2 regions of the Paenibacillus sp. SAF-068 genome follow, and region 2 is predicted to be linked to the other one. Evidence: riboswitches for the same ligand, from Rfam matches in the RefSeq annotation. Region 2 holds a riboswitch; the other holds the start of a gene.

Region 1 (9,784 bases), on a different contig from region 2:
CAGCACTGCCTCCGATGACCGCCAGCATCGTCATCAGTGGAACATTGTAGGCTCCGAAACCTCCGCCGTCCACTGGTGTCATCAGAATCATCGGTTGTGCCCATGGATAATACGGCCCGTATGTCGCCGAATTCACGATGAGAATATTCGGTACGGTCAGTGCAAAATTCAGTGCGAGCGGCGCAGCAAAACTGCTCCATACCAAGGAAACAAACATTTGCAGAGCGGCAAGAGGTACACAGGCCAACAACCCAAGCAGCAGTTTGCCCACCAGGAATCCCCAGGGTATCTGCATCGTAATGCCATGGATCATGCCTGCCAGCAGAATGGATATAAGCAACAACACTTGTGTACCCGCCAGAAGCATGAGTACAATCGTCAGTTTGCCAGCATATACACCTGAACGTGTGAGCGGCAAAACCAGCATCTGCTTCCACCCTCCTCCTGCATGTTCGAAACGGCAGACAAAGGACGTAAACACGCCAGTCAGCATCGGCAACAGGAGTAATCCATGCAAGAAGACCATGGTGCCCATCAAAACCTGCCAATTCCCCGATGGAGTGGACAACAGTCCAATGAGCAGTGCAATAAGTGGACTTAACAGAATCAGGAGCCATATGGGTGACTTGCCCATCTTCAACCGTTCAGCAGACAAAATTCGAAAATACGTTGTCGCAAAGCTCATATCAGGCCACATCCTTCCGGCTAAAATGCACCATGCCCAGCAACAGGATCAAGAGCCCCAGACCTGCACCCATGCCAGCATAGAGGTAGGGATTGGGTCCATTCCAGGCCATCTGTGCCCATGCGAGTGGAAAGTTTGGTGATATACTGAGCGAGAACATGCCCGTTATCGCGAGAACGATACCCAAGGTGACGGGAAGCGCCTGATTCTTGTTTACCATTGTGAGCCATAATTCCAACGACAACACGGGAAGCGCCCCAGCCAAAGGCAACAGTCCCAGCTTGATGGCATGCGTCCAAGGGATCTCACTGGCATGGAATCCGAGGACCAGACCCAGACCTACCATTCCTGCAGTTAGCAGCAGGCAGGAGATCACCAGCAGCAGACAAGCCAGCAAGAACTTGGCCAGATACACGGCCGGTCTTGGGATCGGCATCGCTAACAACTGTTTCCACGATCCCTGCTCATGTTCGACATTAGCGATCATGGAGCTGAGAATGGTTGCTCCCAGCATCAGGGACAACGGTACAAAAACAACCACATTGCCCAGCAACCCGCCCCACAGGTTATCAGCATACTGCTCTTTCAGATAGTCCAACCGCAAGCCAAAATTAAGGGCCTGCATCGCTGTCAATCCAAGCGGGGCCAGAAACACGAGAAACCAGATTCCCTTCCCCCGAATCTTCAGCCAGTCCGACGATAATGCACGTCCGGTCATATGGAAGCCCCCTCGCCAATGACCCGCATGAACAGATCTTCCAGCGACTGACGCTGTTCCTCAACACGATACACATCATGATCCTGTTCAATCAATCGGCGTACAAGCAGCGCAACCGAAGGGTTATCCATATAAGGGAACGTTAGCGCAGAACCTTGTCGCTGACCAAATTGCCCCTGCTCTCTCGCCAGTTTCATGGCCTCTTCCGGCTCGGAAACCGTTAACCGGATAGAGCTGCCCGTCTGACTATGCAGACTCGCGATGGTATCCTGAAGCACCATCTTGCCTTCACGGATAATCCCGACACGACTAGCCATCTGTTCGACTTCACTCAGCAAGTGGCTGGAAACCAGAACGGTGATGCCATGTTCCAAGGGCATGCGTTTGATCAGTTCCCGAATCTCCTGAATACCGGCAGGATCAAGCCCATTCGTTGGTTCGTCCAGAATCAGCAGCTCCGGTTCACCCAGTAGAGCGCTGGCGATACCCAGACGTTGCTTCATGCCAAGAGAATACCCCTTCACTGAACGTTTGGCATCCTTGGTCAGATCCACAATGGACAGTACTTCAGCAATTCTTGATTTTGGGACATTGATGATGCGGCGCAAGGTTTCCAGATTCTCTACCGCATTCAGATGTCCGTAGTAAGACGGGTATTCAACCAGGGAGCCCACACGGCGCAGAATATCCATGCGTTCCTTGCGAATATCCTTGTCGAAGACCCGGATCACGCCTTTGGTTGGTTTGATTAAGCCGAGAAGCATGCGGATCGTTGTGGTTTTGCCGGCACCGTTGGGACCGAGGAAGCCATAGATATCTCCCTTTTTAATATGCAGATCAAGTTCACGGACCGCAGCACGGTCCCGGTATGTTTTCCATAAATTCGCCGTTTGAATAATGTTTTCACTCACTGTATGATCACCTCGGAACTATCGTAACCTTTCAAGGTTAAAGCCAAGGTAGTCTTCAGTTTAAGTTTAGTTTAAAAAAGCAATCTCAGCGGTTGGTTGTCTCCTTACTTCCCTTACCACTGTAGATGTAAGTCCGGACACCCGTATCGGAACTGTCCATCCGCTTGCGCAGCCCCATTTCACGAATCAACAGATCGACAATGGATAAACCCAGACCTGTGCCTTTGGTGTTGGAATCCTGTTGCATTCCCGGACCGCGATCCTGAATAACGATAGCCGTCTCACCCTGAATCTCCCGGGTGGAGATCCCAATATATTTCCCGCTGGCGGCATGACGGATCACGTTTTGGAACAGATTATCCAGAACACGGCGCATGCCCTGTTCATCCATATGCCAGATCAGCGGTTCCTCTGGCAGATCAATATCAATTTCGAATTGCTCTTTCTCCCAGACCGGATACCATGCTGCCGCTGTTTCCCTGACAATCCGCAGCATATCTTTCTCTTCCAGCTTCAGCGTATATTTACCACTCGTGAGCAAATTATAGGATAACATGTTGTCAATGAGCCCGCCGAGGTCCTCCATCTTCGCTTCCATGCGATGTAATGAACGGTCACCTTGCTCGCTCAGCGCTTCCTTGTGCAACGCATGCATATGTCCACGAATCACCGTTAGCGGGGTGCGCAGATCGTGGGAAAGCCCCGCAATCAGACGTTTGCGCAATTGTTCTTCCTCACGCTCACGCTGGCGACTGTCGGACAGTTGATGAATCATCAGATTAAAGGATTCCTCCAGCTGACCGATTTCATCGGACCGGCGGATATCAACCGGAAGCGGAATGCCTTCCTTGCCCGGGGTCATCATCGCTGTCTGTAGACGAATAAGCCGTTTGCGAATACGTGCGAAGAAGAGAATCGACATGATGATGAAAATCATGAAGATGATGGTCATGACAATGCCGAGATACAGGAGCTCCATCGGCCAGTTACTCTGTGTCATTTGCAGAAGTGACCGCGGCACTTCAATGATTATGAATCCCTGTCCCTTGTCCTTTTCACCTCCGCCGATGTATGAAACTACGGTTAACGGATCTCGAAAGGAAGCTTCTTTCATGAATTGCACCGTGTTGCTCGCATTCCATATGGCCGGAATTCGAGTCTCTGCCGTTTGCCCGGAATCCAGTGACCATCTCAGTGTCTTGTCTGTCCCGCCATCCAGCGATGTGGAATCCAAAAACGTTACGTCTTCACCACCGAGAATAAAAAGGGTCTCACCGCTCGCATTCACACGATACATGGAAGATTTGGGATACGAGACATGTAATTGCTCCAACCGGGCTTTAATCTCCTCTTCTGAAGCACCATTCAGATTCTCCGCTTCACGCGACCAGAGGTTACTGATTCGGGTAACATCACCGTACGGCGCCACTTGGTTCGTATTCGTGTTATTCACTACGACTATGTATATAACGGATATGATCGGAAGAACGACGGGTACGAATAATACGGCCGCCAGAATCAGGATGATATATCTGGACATTAAGGAACGCCCGAAGCGTAGCTTGCCTTGCCCGGTTTGCGTATGCTTAGGATCCATGCGCGGTTCTCCTTTCCGCTCTTCCTTCATCGTCTTCCATGCTCTGAACCGTCGGATCATGGCTTCTTCACACGATATCCCACACCGCGGACCGTCTGAATAACGACCGGATTGGCCGGATCAAGCTCCAGCTTTTCGCGCAGATGTCGGATATGTACCATCAAGGTCTTGTCCCCGTCCAAGTAGGGCTCATTCCAGACAGCTTCATAGATCTGTTCTTTGGTTCGAATCATGCCCATATGTCGTAGCAGGTAGGCAAAGATATGGAACTGTTTTCCCGATAAAATAATCTCATCCCCCGTCTTCTCATTGACGATCCGGTTGTCCTTCTCATAGATGGAGAGATGATCCAGCTTCAGGGCAGTGTCGGAGGATACCGCTGTTCCCGCCTTCCGTAGTTGGACCTCAATCCGGGCAGCCAGTTCATCGGGGTGAAAAGGTTTCGTCACATAGTCATCGGCAAAATCGAGACCGTGCAACTTGTCGTCAATGGACGTTCTGGCCGAGAGCATGACAATAGGCACGGCTGGATGTTCTTTTTTCAATCGCTGACCCACCGTAAATCCATCCAGTCCGGGCAGCATGACATCCAGAATAATGAGTGAACAACCAACAGCAGCCTCAGCTGCACCTTCACCACTGCCGAGCCATACCACCTCATAACCGCGCTCCTCCAGATCAGCTCTGACCCAAGTTGCAATTTCCGTATCATCTTCAATGTATAACAGTTTGGTTTTCATCCAAATATTCGTTTCCTTTCCGCCCCCATTGGGTTAATGATATATCTGAGCACCATCATAAAAACAGTCTATAGCCTATAACCTATGGATTCCAAGTCTTGTTAAAACCATGTTAGAGTCCTTTACGGTTACCACACATTCCAATTATAGCTTATCCATTAACGTGGGGAATGTTATATCAAATCAAATCTACCAAGTACATATCAGTTCTACACCTGACGGGAGGAATTTCATTATGCTATTGGAAGCCATCTATCATCAACCCAAACGGAACTGGGCCTATGCCTATGACCAAGATACCATCCGTCTGCGCCTGCGCGCCAAAAAGAATGATCTGACCGAGGTACATGCCCTGACCGGAGACAAATATGCATGGGATGCTACCAAAGCGCTGGTCCCTTTAACGAAATTCACCTCTGACTCCATGTTCGATTACTACGAAGGTGAAGTGAAACCTCCCTACCATCGGTTGAAGTACTCTTTTCTGCTCAAAAGTGGAGATGAACAGATCTGGATGACCGAGACGGACTTCCAGGAAGAAGAACCGGACGATCCGGGTCGTATGTTCCAGTTCCCTTATATCCATGCGGGAGCTGTATTCACACCCCCTGCATGGGTTAAGGATGCCGTCTTCTATCAGATTTTCCCTGAACGATTCGCGAACGGCAACCCTGATATTAGTCCGGAACAGGTGGAACCGTGGGGCGGCGAGCCAACACCTTTCAATTTCTTCGGCGGTGACCTTCAAGGCGTGATCGACCATCTGGATTATATCAGTGATCTTGGCATTAATGCGATCTACTTCACACCCATCTTCGAAGCCACCACCAACCACAAATACGATACTGAAGACTACCTGCGGGTAGATCGGCATTTTGGTGACGCAGATACCGTGAAACGACTGGTCGAGCTGTGCCATGCACGTGGAATTCGCGTACTGCTGGATGCTGTGTTCAACCATTCCGGGAAGACTTTTGCGCCGTTTGTAGATGTGCAGAAGAATGGAGAACAATCCAAATACAAAGACTGGTTCCATGTACATGAATTCCCGCTCGACGTGAAGGAGGGCATTCCTACGTATGAGACCTTTGGATTCGAAGCGCACATGCCAAAGCTGAATACGGAGAATGCCGAGGTTAAGGACTATCTGCTGAAGGTTGCCGAGTACTGGATCAAGGAAGTGGGTGCGGACGGATGGCGGCTGGATGTCGCAGACGAAGTGGATGATGCCTTTTGGCGGGATTTCCGCCGCGTAGTCAAGGCTGCCAATCCGGAAGCCTACATTCTGGGCGAAGTATGGAACGAGTCTTCCGCCTGGCTGCAAGGCGACCAGTTCGATGCGTCCATGAACTATCCGTTTACCGATGCCGTGAATGCTTTCTTTGTGAAAAATACAATGCACTCCGAACAGTTCGCGAACTCCATCGGACGACAGTTGTCCCGTTATCCGCTTCAAGCCAGCGAAGTAGCATTCAATCTGCTGGACAGCCACGATACCCCGCGGCTGCTCACGCTGTGTGAAGGCGACCAGCGCAAGATGAAGCTGGCTGCGTTATTCCAGTTCAGTTACATGGGTACGCCGTGCATCTATTACGGAGACGAGATTGGCATGGACGGCGAGCATGATCCGGGCTGCCGTAAATGCATGGAATGGGATGAAGCGAAGCAGGACCGTGAGCTGTTCGACTTTTATCAGAAACTGATCTCCCTGCGTCATGCTCATCCTGCCCTGCGTGCAGAAGGCACCGTTCGTTTCCTTCAGGCTCGTCCTGATGGCAGCCAACTGGTATTAGAGCGGCAGAATGAAGAGGAACGCATTCTGGTTCTGTTCAATCGCTCGGAGGAGACGGCTATTGTCGAGCTGGAAGCTGGTGACGAGGAATGGACCGAGCTGTTTGGCGGAAACCATCGTACCGCCAAGGAAGATGGCGTGCTTGCCATTGAATTGCCCGCGTATGGATATGCCGTACTGAGTACGCCTGTGAGCCAGGACTAGATTCATTAAACACATATACCTGAGGTCATATATAAGCGAGTCCATCTTCGCATCATTTGGCGATATTAAACAAGCGTCCTGCAGAACCCGGATTCGGGTTCGCGGACGCTTGTTTTTATATCGCGGTTATACATCAAAATGTCACGTTATATTTCGGTGGCCCCGGTTCAGATCAAACCCGAGGGTCGGTGTCCACTTGAGCATGGTCCGCCCCAATTCCAGTTGTCTCAGAATCCGTTGGCTTCGACTCCGTATCAGGCTCTGCACGCTTGGCCTTCGGTTTAGCCAGCTTTTGCATCATTTTACGACCGGTTGGTGTTTGGGCCAGTCCGCCCTGGGCCGTCTCCCGGTGGCGGCTCGGCATCGCACTGCCTACTTCCAGCATGACGTCGATAACTTCATCTGACGGAATGGCACTACGCACTCCGGCCAGGGCCATGTCGGCTGCAGCCAGCGCCGTAACTGCACCCAGTCCGTTACGGACGATGCACGGAATTTCGACGAGACCTGCGACCGGATCGCAGATGAGACCGAGTGTATTTTTTAACGCCAAGCCTACGGCATGAACGACCTGTTCCGGTGTGCCTCCACGCAGTTCAACCATGGCACCCGCAGCCATGCCAATCGCTGAACCCACTTCCGCCTGACAACCCCCTTCGGCCCCGGAGATAAATGAATTGTTCGCAATAACATAACCAACTGCGCCTGCACAGAACAACCCGTTCACCAAATGTTCGTCCGTCCAGCCAAATCGCTCCTGTGAGCTAATAAACACACCAGGGATAATGCCGCAGGAACCGGCTGTTGGTGTTGCTACAATGCGGCCCATGGAGGCATTCACTTCAGATACACACAGGGCGTATGCCATGGCAAGTGCGGAAGCATCCCCTGAGCAAGTCTCACCCTTGCGAATGTAATCGGCCATTTTTTTACCGTCTCCACCCGTTAATCCACTGCGTGATGTGGTATCTTCCGTTAACCCTTTACGTACCGCTTCCTTCATTACCTGATAATATTCAGACATCTGCTTCACAACATCCGCTTCCGGTGTATTGGTCTCCTGAACCTGCTCCTCAATCATCAGCTGAGCAATCGTTTTGGATTCCGCTGTGCAGATCGTATTCAGCTCGTGCAAATGTTTAAATCGCATTCGAATCAACCCCTCTCTTCAAATCGATAACACGAATGTCCAGCACATGGTCCAGCTCCTTTAGACGTTGGAGCATCTCAGGATTAGGCGCCCCATCCATTTCCATCGCGGTCAGCGCTTCGCCATCACGGGCTTTCCGATCCACCTGCATATACCCGATGTTAACCCCCGATGAACTAATTGTGGATGTTACTGACGCAAGTACCCCTGCCTTGTCTGCATGTCGCAGAACGAGTGTCGGAAACTCACCACTAATCTGAACACGAAAATCATTCATCGCATGCACCGATACACTTCCACCACCAATAGAAGCACCAATCAAGGAGCAGGCACGTTCTCCGTGCCACAATTCGATTTTGACGGTATTCGGATGAGGAGCAGGCAGACCACTTGTATAAAATTCAACATCCATGTCCGCTTCTTCTGCGTATTGCTCTGCATCCGGGATACGCGGATCGTCTGTAACATAATCCAGCAGACCACCGATCAGTGCCAGATCTGTTCCGTGCCCCTGATACGTATCAGCAAATGAACCGTAAAGCGTCAGCCGGGCACGTTCAGGCGTACAACCTAACCACTGACGAGCAATTCTTCCCAGCCTTGCTGCTCCAGCTGTATGTGAACTTGAAGGCCCCGTCATCGACGGGCCAATAATTGAAAAAACATCTTTAAATCGCACCTTGTAACCCTCCAATTGTATTCGTCATTTCCATCCAGGATCACATTCCATAATGTTCCTTAATTACTGAATGATGACATCAAAAAAGGACAGAAGAAGGCCTCAGGCCCTCTCTCTGTCCTCGATACCTGAGAGTTTCATGATCAGCAGCGTCCAAGGACGAGGTGAACGGCCTGCAATTACAGGCAAGATCACCAACCTGACTGATCATATACCCCTTGGGTGGCGCAGTTCGCGCACTCTCCAGAGTTGCGTCCAACGATGGTACATTTACCTGAGAGATTAACCACTGCGCCGGGTGCGCAGCAGCTTGCTCCTTCGGTGCCTGAACATTAGCCATTGTGCTCGGCTATCCCAGGTCTCTCCCGCTCGTTATCATCCGCTGTATGGAACCATTCTGAGCTTATGTCAGAACAGTAGTGGAAGTCGTTCATTTCTTCTCATTAAGATTAATCGACCGGAAGATCAGTGTCAACAAACTTAACGATTTCTTTGGGTGTATTTCCTTCATTTCGCATAGAATCGATGAAAACCAGAATATTTTGTCAACTTTCATCACATTATTACGTTAAAAATATCGTATATATACAGCTCACACTTCATTATCCTTCCATCGATGAGTGCTTACTGCTATTTTATGATATTGTCCATGAACTGTTCGGGTGTTCAGGCAACCCATGCACATCCGGATTACAATTTACAGTTCGTAGAAGATGCTCTTGTTCTGTACATAAGGTCTGCAATACTTGCTGCATAGCTTCGGCATACGATCTTTCATCCATTCGTGCCTCGACTCGTTCGCCATCTGAAAGGCATAATACCCCAGTGTAAAGATCAACATGAACCCTTCCATCAGCCGGATATCTCGCTCTGTTAGCGGTGCGGTTTGTTTCGTGTATCCAGATAAGAATATGTCACGTTCCTCCCGATTGAACATAAGCGCTGCCCCACCGGCATCGAACAGATAATAACCGTAACCGTGTAGACAAAAATCAATCATGGAAATCCCCTGACCCGTGATCAGCAGATTGTTGCGCGTAATATCCCCATGAATGATCCCCCATGTCTCCGCGTGCTGTGGGTACGTTGCTAGCTGCTTATTAATGTTCTCAAACGTCTCACGAAGCAGATCGAAGTCTTCCGTTGTAAAAATCCCCAATCGGACACCTTCCTCCAGCTGTCCTAGCATGATCAAGTTCTCATGGATATTGCCATAAGCCGGCCGTGCCTTTGTTCGATCTTTCTGTTGCTGTATACGCCCATGTTGATGCAGTGTCTGCAGTTGAACACCCAAGTCCATAATCTGCT
Region 2 (9,784 bases):
GAGTGTTTGTCCTACGTTTCGGGGTTGCATGTCAGCATGTTGTGGGGGCAGTTGCCAACGGCTTTGGAAAACTACAGGGAGAACATCTGTGAAGCATTTCAGCACGAAGAAGCTGTCATGCGCAAGTTAACTGCTGTTGAACATGTTATGCAAAATGTGCTGACTCCTAATGTGTTTGGGCTGGGAAAGAATCCGCTATGTGTCAGAACTCGCATGATTGATCATCCCCTGGAACCATCGAAGAGACTTGCGATCAAAAATGTATGTTGTCTTCAATACTTACGGCAAGGTCGATCCTATTGTTACACTTGTCCGCGTTTGGGGAAGAAGGAACGGGCTAATTGGAAGTCTTAGACTGAAAGAATACAGGACAGTGATAGGGGCCTAATCGGAGAAGAAAAAATAACAGCCGCGCTTCTGCGTGGCTGTTATTTTTTAAAACGGATAACTAATGTAAATGTTCCCTGTACTTCGTAATTATTTCACCCACCAGGCGGATACCGTACAGATACGAATGGTATGCTCAGGAAGGGATATTGTAGGAGCACTACGTATACAGGTTATTACTTGGTTTAACTGCAAGCGCAGTTCAGTACAGGTTTGCGGGCAGCAGTGGTCTCATCCAGACGAGTCACCGGTGTGCCATAAGGTGCGTTGAGTACCAATTCAGGTGTCTCTTCCGCTTCTTTGGCAATCCGTATCATCGTATCAATGAACCCATCCAGCGTTTCCTTGCTTTCAGTTTCCGTTGGCTCGATCATGATGCATTCCTCCACATTGAGCGGGAAGTATACCGTAGGCGGATGATATCCAAAATCAAGTAATCGTTTGGCAACATCCAGTGTACGCACACCATATTGCTTCAGTCCCCGACCCGACATGACAAATTCATGTTTGCATACACCTGGATACGGAATCTCATAGTAAGGTGCAAGACGGGCCATCATATAGTTGGCATTCAGTACCGCACACTCCGATACACGACGCAAACCTTCTGGTCCATAGGTGCGAATGTAGGCATATGCACGTACCAGGATACCGAAGTTTCCGTAGTAGGCTTTGACCCGACCAATCGATTGATCACCTTCACGATCAAATGCATACATACCATCTTCATTCTTGATCACCATTGGTTTAGGCAGGAACGGAATCAGACGGCTCTTCACGCCAACGGGTCCTGCACCTGGTCCACCACCGCCATGAGGCGTACTCATCGTTTTGTGCAAGTTCAGATGCACCACGTCAAAGCCCATATCACCCGGACGCGTAATGCCCATAATGGCATTGGAATTGGCTCCATCGTAATACAACAAGCCACCAGCCTGATGCACGATGGATGCAATCTCCTGAATATCTTTCTCGAACAGACCAAGTGTATTCGGGTTGGTTAGCATCAGTGCTGCCGTATCCGAACCAACAGCTGCTCGCAGTGCATCGAGATCCACCAATCCATCTGCGCGCGATGGAATCGTCACCGTTTCGAATCCTGCAACCGTTGCACTTGCAGGGTTGGTCCCGTGAGATGAATCGGGCACGATGACTTTGGTACGTTGTTCACCACGACCTTCGTGGTAGGCACGAATCATCATAAGTCCGGTCCATTCCCCATGGGCACCAGCGGCTGGTTGCAGGGTTACCGCATCCATACCTGTCAGCCCTGCAAGGTCGTTTTGCAATGTATATAACAGTTCAAGTGCACCTTGAATGCTGGATTCATGCTGATAAGGGTGGATTTTGGCGAAGCCATTGTAACGTGCAACATCCTCATTAATCTTCGGATTGTATTTCATCGTACAAGAACCCAGCGGATAGAATCCGTTATCTACGCCGAAGTTGCGACGGGACAGCGCAGTATAGTGTCTGATAACATCTACCTCAAATACTTCAGGCAGTGCCGCTGCTTCCGAACGGAGCATTTCCCGGGGAATCAACGTGTCAACAGCCTGACGAGGAACGTCACATTCCGGCAGGGAATAAGCGACGCGTCCAGGACTGCTGAGTTCAAAGATCAATGATTGTTCCGGAGCAGGAGATAAGGACTGTGCGCTGAATGTTGTAGCTGTCTCAGATTGAGCCGTAGTGGAGACAGAGGCGCCCATTTCGGATTGTCCTTGTACCGTTGTTGTCGTTGTCGTTGTCGTCGTTTCCTGAGTCACAGCGATCCCTCCAATGCTCGTGCGAATTCGTCGATCTCTTCCTTACTGCGTCGTTCGGTAACAGCAATCAGCATATGTCCGGCAAGCTCCGGATAATCACGTTCAAGCTCATAGCCACCGATAAAGCCCGCATCCAGCAGTTTCAATTGAAGGGCATCCACGTCGGTTCCTTCAGGCAGCTTAATCACAAATTCATTGAATGTTGGGGCATTAAACGTTAGGCTAACGCCGGGAATCGCAGTTAATGTATTCAGGGTGTAATGACTCTTTAGCAGATTCAGATCTGCGACATCAATCATGCCTTGTTTACCCATAATGGACATATAGACAGATGCGCTGAGCGCAAGCAAAGCCTGGTTGGAACATATATTGGATGTCGCCTTTTCGCGGCGAATGTGCTGTTCACGCGCTTGCAATGTCAGTACAAAACCGCGCTTGCCGTTGCGATCCGTAGTCTGGCCTACAATTCGACCAGGAATTCGGCGCATATGAGGCTGGGATACGGCGAAATATCCGCATGTCGGGCCGCCAAGTGAAGCGGCGATACCAAGGGGTTGCGCATCGCCAACAACGATGTCGGCACCCAGCTTGCCTGGGGCTTCCAGCAGACCCAGCGATAGCGGGTTGGCACTCACGACGAGCAGACCCTTGTGCGCATGCACGAGGTCAGCGGCTTGCTTTACATTTTCTACGGCACCAAAGAAGTTCGGACTCTGAATCATGACAGCAGCGGTATCATCCGATATGGCGGCTTGCAGGGCATCCCAGTCAGTGACTCCATCCTTATAGCCGATCTCGACAATCTCCAAACGGAGTCCATGCGCATAGGCCTGCAATACCTGACGGGCTTCCGGATGAACGGTACGGGATACGATCAGCTGTTTGCGACGAGTTGCCGCTGCGGCCAGATTGCCTGCTTCTGCAAAGGCAGTTGCGCCGTCATACATGCTGGCATTGGCTACAGCCATACCGGTTAATTCACAGATGTAAGACTGAAATTCGAAAATCGCCTGAAGTTCACCTTGGCTGATCTCAGGCTGATAAGGTGTGTAGGCAGTGTAGAACTCCGAACGTGAAATGACATGATTAATGACCGAAGGGACATGATGATCGTATATGCCTGCACCGAGGAAGCTGGCGTGTGTTTCAAAATTGGCATTGGCGCCAGCCTGTTTGGACATGTGACGTGTCAGTGCATATTCATCAAGTTTCGAGGATACGGGCAGCTCACCCTGATAACGAATCTCTTGGGGAATGTCCTGAAACAGTTCCTCCATCGTATCCACACCGATGGTTGCGAGCATGGCGCTCTGATCTTGCTCGGTCATGGGAATGTAACGGTGCTTGCTCATGCTTGATCAGCTCCTTGAGTAGGTGTCTTTGACGTACGTGTCCGTTTGTGAAAAGGGGTCTTTACGACCTCGGCTTTCAGTTTCTTACCGCGGATCTCAATCTCAAGCGGGGTCCCCAGCGCAGCATAACGGCTGTCGATGAGGGCAAGCCCCAGATTACGCTTCAATGTAGGGGATTGCGTACCTGTCGTCACTTCGCCAATCTGAACGCCTTCAGCGTAAATCGGATAGTGGGGGCGGGGAATGCCACGCTCCAGCACTTCGATGCCGACCAGTTTGCGGGCGGGACCGTCATTTTTTTGCTGTAACAAAGCTTCGTGTCCGATAAAGGGTCCAGCATTCAGCTTCACAAACATGCCAACACCAGCTTCAAGCGGAGAGATGGTTGCCGACAATTCCTGTCCATATAGAGGAAGCTTCGCTTCAAAGCGCAGTGTATCCCGGGCACCAAGTCCGGTTGGCACCAGCCCATGACCTTCACCGGCTTTCATTAATCCATTCCACACTACAGCAGCCTGATCTGCTGGAACATATAGTTCAAAGCCGTCTTCACCGGTATAACCCGTACGGGACAACAGCAACTTTACACCACATACTTCGGCATTCTGCACAAAACGAAACGGTTCAATGGAGCTTACATCTGTATCTGTAACTTTTCCGATAATATCTACAGCCAGTGGACCTTGCAGGGCGAGGAGCGCTGTCTGCTCCGAATCGTTGGTCATGCTTACGCCAGGGATCAGGTGCTCTTGCAGCCATGCCCAATCCTTGTCGATGTTGGAGGCGTTAACGACGAGCATATAATGCTGATCTTCCAACTTATACACGAGCAGATCGTCAACCACACCGCCATCTGGATAACACATCAGGGTATATTGGGCTTGACCCGGAACCAGCGTGGTCACATCATTGGTCATCATTTGTTGCAAAAATGTTTCAGCCTGCTCACCCTGTACCGTGAATTCGCCCATATGGGATACATCGAACAGTCCGGCACGCTCACGCACCGCTTCATGTTCTTTCTGGATTCCGCTGAATTGCACCGGAAGCTCCCAGCCTCCAAAATCAATGCACCGTACGCCTTCATATTGCTGATATAGTGAAAAGAGTGGTGTTCTTAGCAAATCGGACATCCAATCACCTCGTCATGGGCCGTCAAAAACGGCCGAATATACAATCGTGGATCAATGAACCAGGTTATTTTTTTAATTTTCAGCTAGAAGTCATTCGTAGATAAGTATGGTAAGGCAGCTATGGCAGCGCCGATTGGAATCCTGTTTTTCGTTTTTTGGGAAAAAGGAAAAGGACAGGCCAAAGAATCGGCATGCCAAGTAGCACGCTGCATTCTAAGGCTCTGTCCCTTGTACCTGAGAGTTACCCCGCCGCATTAGTAAAGCAGGTTTCCCCTTGGGTGATCATGACGCCCGCACAGGGCGAATAGATGCTCTCCAGAGTTGCGTCCCGTAAAAGTCCTTTTGCCTGAGAGATTCACCCCCGCTTATCGGTGGTTTACTCCTTCGGCGTTACCTCATGTACATCCCGAACCGGGTGGTATGGGTAATCTCTCCCTTTACATTCATCCGCGGGTATAACATAGTCCAATAAACACAATTACTCCTCTCATTAAAACGTGAATCCACTACCGATGTCAAGAACGATATCATAGATAATGATTAAAAACCGAATGTTTATTTTGAATTTTATTTTATCGTTCGTGTATTTAAAAAGGTTACGCTTACTATTCTAATATTCACCAGTATATGTAGAAAGAGTGTATTCAGGTTACGGTTTGAGGAGGCCAATATCAAATAAATTGTGAGGTATCTTGACATTTGATTCAAAAATATCATACGCTATGTTCTGGGAAAAAGGTTAAGGCCAAAGAACGCATGCACTCATTAATGAAAAGCGAGGCGGATATCGATGAGCGAATTGAAAAGTGATTTCCTGTACAGTGAAGAGCACGAATGGGTGCAAACCGTAGGGGAGGATACTGTACGTATTGGCATTACCGAGTTCGCGCAGCATCAGCTGGGTGACATTGTGTTTGTGGAATTGCCTGACCTTGAATCCAATGTAAAAGCAGAAGACAGCATTGGAACGATCGAATCGGTCAAAACGGTGTCGGACTTGTTCTCTCCCGTCACAGGTTCAATTATTGCAGTCAATGATTCATTGCAAGATTCACCTGAACTTGTGAACAGTTCTCCTTACGAGGAAGGCTGGATGATTGAGATTCGTGTTGAGGGAGATCTGACAGCAGCTTTATCTTCATTGATGAATGCAGAAGCGTATCGTAAACATACGGAAGAATAGGATCTACGAACTTGTACTTATTGACATATATTTTATAACAAAATAAAATGAGCTTTATATTGTTTTGACCTGTGTGAGCCTGATGCTTGCACAGGTTTTTTGTGCTTTCCAAGAATGATTTTGATTGAGAATTCAAGCAAATTGTGGATGTAAGTCCTCTGATTGGATCAAGCTATAGGGTAGGATATGATATTGGGAATGACAAATGTCATAGGCAATAAAATCCTTGTGTACCAATGGTTTCAGCGATTATGCATCAATAAAAGCGATTACATAACCTAATGTTGTCATCATTGTTCATGACGAAAGTACGCTTTCATTTCATTGAATAGAAGAGCATTCTCGCTTAGGATTACAGCAGGGGAGAAATGATACCCCTTTCATAAATCATAATCACTTGATCCAAGGAGGATAATACAATGAGTAATTTGGACCAATCGTCCAATTCCAAAGGTGGGCTACGGGTAGGTGTGCAGCGTTTTGGCCGATTCCTGAGCGGTATGGTCATGCCGAATATGGGTGCATTTATCGCCTGGGGATTAATTACGGCTATGTTTATTAAAACAGGCTGGTTCCCTAATGAGACGCTTGAACAGCTAGTCGATCCGATGATCAAATATTTGCTGCCACTGTTGATTGGTTACACCGGGGGTACGATGGTGCATGGTCAGCGTGGTGGTGTCGTGGGTGCCATTATGACCATTGGGGTCATCGTGGGCAGTGATATTCCGATGTTCCTCGGTGCCATGATTGCCGGACCACTGGCAGCATGGATCATCAAAAAGTTCGATAAATCCATTGAAGGTAAAGTTAGAGCCGGATTCGAAATGTTGGTTAATAACTTCTCAGCCGGTATTATTGGCGGGATCCTGGGGATTTTTGCTCTACTGGGTATTGGGCCAGCTGTAGAAGCGATTAGCAAAGTATTGTCTGCCGGGGTGCAAGGTCTGATGAATCTGGGCTTGCTACCGCTGGTCAACCTGATTATCGAACCAGGTAAAGTATTGTTCCTGAACAATGCAATCAACCACGGTATTCTGACCCCGATTGCAACCGATCAGGCAAGAGAATTAGGACAATCTGTTCTATACATGCTTGAATCCAACCCGGGTCCGGGACTTGGTATCTTGCTTGCTTACTGTTTCTTCGGACGCGGAATGGCCAAATCTTCTGCACCGGGTGCCGTTATCATTCATTTCTTCGGGGGAATTCATGAGATCTACTTCCCTTACATTCTGATGAGACCGATTCTGATTCTTGCCGCAATTGCGGGTGGCGTCGCAGGTACATTAACATTCATGCTCACTGGAGCAGGACTTGTTTCAGCACCATCACCGGGTAGTATTATCGCGTATTTCCTCTTAACACCAAAAGGTGGATACCTGCCGATGCTTGCAGGAGTGCTTGTAGCAGCCGTCGTTTCTTTCCTGGTTGCAGCAGTGTTGCTGAAAACAGGTAAACAAAAGGACGAAGATCTGGAGTCTGCATCCAGTCGGATGAAAGACATGAAGAGTCAAGGAACCGTGCCAAACGCTGGCATTACGGCTAATAATCATCGTGAAGCAGACAGAGCCGGGGATATCGCTTCTTCTACATTGAAAACAGATGTGAAGAAGATTGTTTTCTCCTGTGATGCAGGCATGGGGTCGAGTGCCATGGGCGCTTCCATTCTACGCAAGAAGATGAAGGCAGAGGGGATTGACGTTACGGTAACCAATACGGCTATCAGTGATATCCCGCCGGATGCAGATGTGGTAATCACACAACAAATATTAACGGATCGTGCCCGCTCCGTTGCGCCGAACGCAGAACATATATCCATCGACAACTTCCTAAAAAGCCCGGAATACGATGCGCTCGTTGAACGTCTAAAGTAATTGCACGCATTCGTTTTCCCTGAGCCGGAGGCTGAGCTATGAGTATTACCAAAAGACAACGTGAAATCGTGGAGTTTCTGCTGGAGCATCCACATGAAGTCACTGCCGGCGAAATCGCCGTTGAAGTAAAGGTCAGTACCCGAACGGTTCACCGGGAGCTTCAAATGATTGAACAATGGCTTGAACCTATAGGCATGAGGCTGGAAAAAAAATCAGGAACCGGTATCCGAATCGATGCCAGTTCCGATGATCTGGCTGTATTGCGCCAGCAATTGGACGGTAAAGAATATGTGGAGTTTACGCCGGAAGAGCGTAAGCTCTTCATGCTTTGTATCCTGCTTGATGAACCGGAGCCTGTAAAGTTGCTTGCCCTGGCTTCGGATCTGAAAGTGACCGTATCTACCGTAACCGCTGATCTGGACGATCTGGAATCACGCATTCGTCAGGCGGGACTGAAGCTGGTTCGCAGGCGTGGATATGGCGTCAAGATTAACGGAAGTGAGACCATTCATCGCACAGCCATAGCTGCGCTTGCTCTGGAATTTCTGGATGAGTCCGACCTGTTCGGAAGACAACCAGAACAAGGAGGCTCCATCGTAAACCAAAAATTGCTGGATATGATTGGACACGGTGATGTGCTTACAGTAGAAAACGCGTTATGGCAGCCAGATATTGAATGGCTGGAAAACATTCCGGAGCGTCAATACATGAAGCTGCTGATTCAATTATCCGTAGCGGTTGTACGTATTCGTAAGGGCTTTGGCATCGGCCGTATGTCTCCACGAGAGAATACGGGAGATGCAGTTGCAGTGCAGGATGAGATGAAGGTTCCACCTTATATGGCTTCACGTTTGTGTAGTGTGTTATCCACTCAGCTGGGGCTGGCATTCTCCCAAGATGAGCAAGCTTATATTCACAGACTCTTAATGGAGACCGAGCAGCGGATTCACTCTTCGCGGCTGTTGCCAATAGACGATTTGATTTTACTGGACAGGGTACATTCACTGATTGATCAGATGCAGGCGAGAACGCATTACACCTTTCATGAGGATCGTTTGCTTCGTGAAGGTCTGCTTGCTCATATGCAACCTGTAATGGAGCGAATTGAAGGGCACCAGATGATTCGTAATCCGCTATTGCAGCAGATCCGAAAGGATTATGATTCACTTTTTGAAGATGTCAAAAAATCTGTGGGGCAAGCTTGGCCAGGCACAGACGTTCCGGATGAGGAAATTGGTTTTCTGGTCATGCATTTTGGGGCTTCCATCGAGAGATTACGTGTATTGAAACGGGAGATCCGGGCGATCATCGTGTGTACAAGCGGAATTGGATCATCACGGATGCTGTCTAGCCGTCTGTCCAAGGAGATTCCCGAGATTCGCATCATGGATAGCGTCTCCTGGTATGAGGCTGCCCGGATTCCTACAGATCAATATGATCTGGTGTTATCCACTGTCGATCTGCCGATGGAGGAGCATCAGTATTACAAAGTGAGTCCACTGCTTACGGCAGAAGAGAGCGAACGTCTGCGTCATTTTATCCGGACAACAACGTTACAACGGCAGCATAACAAGCCGCATGAAACAGAGGTTCAGACGACAAGTCGTTACTCGGACCCTGACGGAATGGAAGCTATTTTAGTTGAAATCGTTCGAATCATTGGCAAGTTTCAGGTGTATCCGCTGGATAACCAGGATATCGGTTTCTATAAGACCGTATATGCGATGTGTAATGTACTCCATGGATCTGGTGTGCTGAAGGAACCGCAGGAGGTCGCAAAACGGTTGGAGGCACGTGAAGCAGTGGGGAGTCAGAAGATTCCTGGCACAAGACTTGCGCTGTTTCATACACGGAGTGAGGGGATTTACAGGCCGTCCATTAGCTTGTTTCAGCTCACTGAGCCACTTCTTCGTACGCCGGATGATCCGGTAGGAGTTACCCATATCCTCTTGATGCTCGGTCCCAGAGAACTATCCAAGGAAAGTCTGGAGGTTCTCAGCGAGATCAGCGCCCTGTTATTACAGGAAGAGATGATTACATTACTGGAAAAGGGAATCAGGGATGAACTCATTCATTACCTGTC

Evidence for each region. A riboswitch is a leader RNA that binds a small molecule or an ion and turns the genes downstream of it on or off. The one in region 2 is predicted to bind glycine.
Region 1: another riboswitch for glycine. It lies ahead of sdaAB (L-serine ammonia-lyase, iron-sulfur-dependent subunit beta); the one in region 2 lies ahead of gcvT (glycine cleavage system aminomethyltransferase GcvT).

Annotation. Positions count from the first base shown of each region.
Region 1 is NZ_JBQCJX010000005.1:140,304-150,087, forward strand. It holds gene ACTHPG_RS23370 (ABC transporter permease) at 1-685, opposite strand, end outside; gene ACTHPG_RS23375 (ABC transporter permease) at 687-1,403, opposite strand; gene ACTHPG_RS23380 (ABC transporter ATP-binding protein) at 1,400-2,314, opposite strand; gene ACTHPG_RS23385 (HAMP domain-containing sensor histidine kinase) at 2,400-3,911, opposite strand; gene ACTHPG_RS23390 (response regulator transcription factor) at 3,968-4,651, opposite strand; gene ACTHPG_RS23395 (alpha-glycosidase) at 4,887-6,647, shown strand; gene sdaAA (L-serine ammonia-lyase, iron-sulfur-dependent, subunit alpha) at 6,820-7,797, opposite strand; gene sdaAB (L-serine ammonia-lyase, iron-sulfur-dependent subunit beta) at 7,787-8,476, opposite strand; glycine riboswitch at 8,590-8,725, opposite strand; glycine riboswitch at 8,730-8,854, opposite strand; gene ACTHPG_RS23410 (phosphotransferase enzyme family protein) at 9,174-9,784, opposite strand, start outside.
Region 2 is NZ_JBQCJX010000002.1:93,033-102,816, forward strand. It holds gene ACTHPG_RS14470 (hypothetical protein) at 1-354, shown strand, start outside; gene gcvPB (aminomethyl-transferring glycine dehydrogenase subunit GcvPB) at 573-2,156, opposite strand; gene gcvPA (aminomethyl-transferring glycine dehydrogenase subunit GcvPA) at 2,153-3,508, opposite strand; gene gcvT (glycine cleavage system aminomethyltransferase GcvT) at 3,505-4,641, opposite strand; glycine riboswitch at 4,861-4,962, opposite strand; glycine riboswitch at 4,966-5,088, opposite strand; gene gcvH (glycine cleavage system protein GcvH) at 5,432-5,824, shown strand; gene ACTHPG_RS14495 (PTS mannitol transporter subunit IICB) at 6,244-7,701, shown strand; gene ACTHPG_RS14500 (BglG family transcription antiterminator) at 7,740-9,784, shown strand, end outside.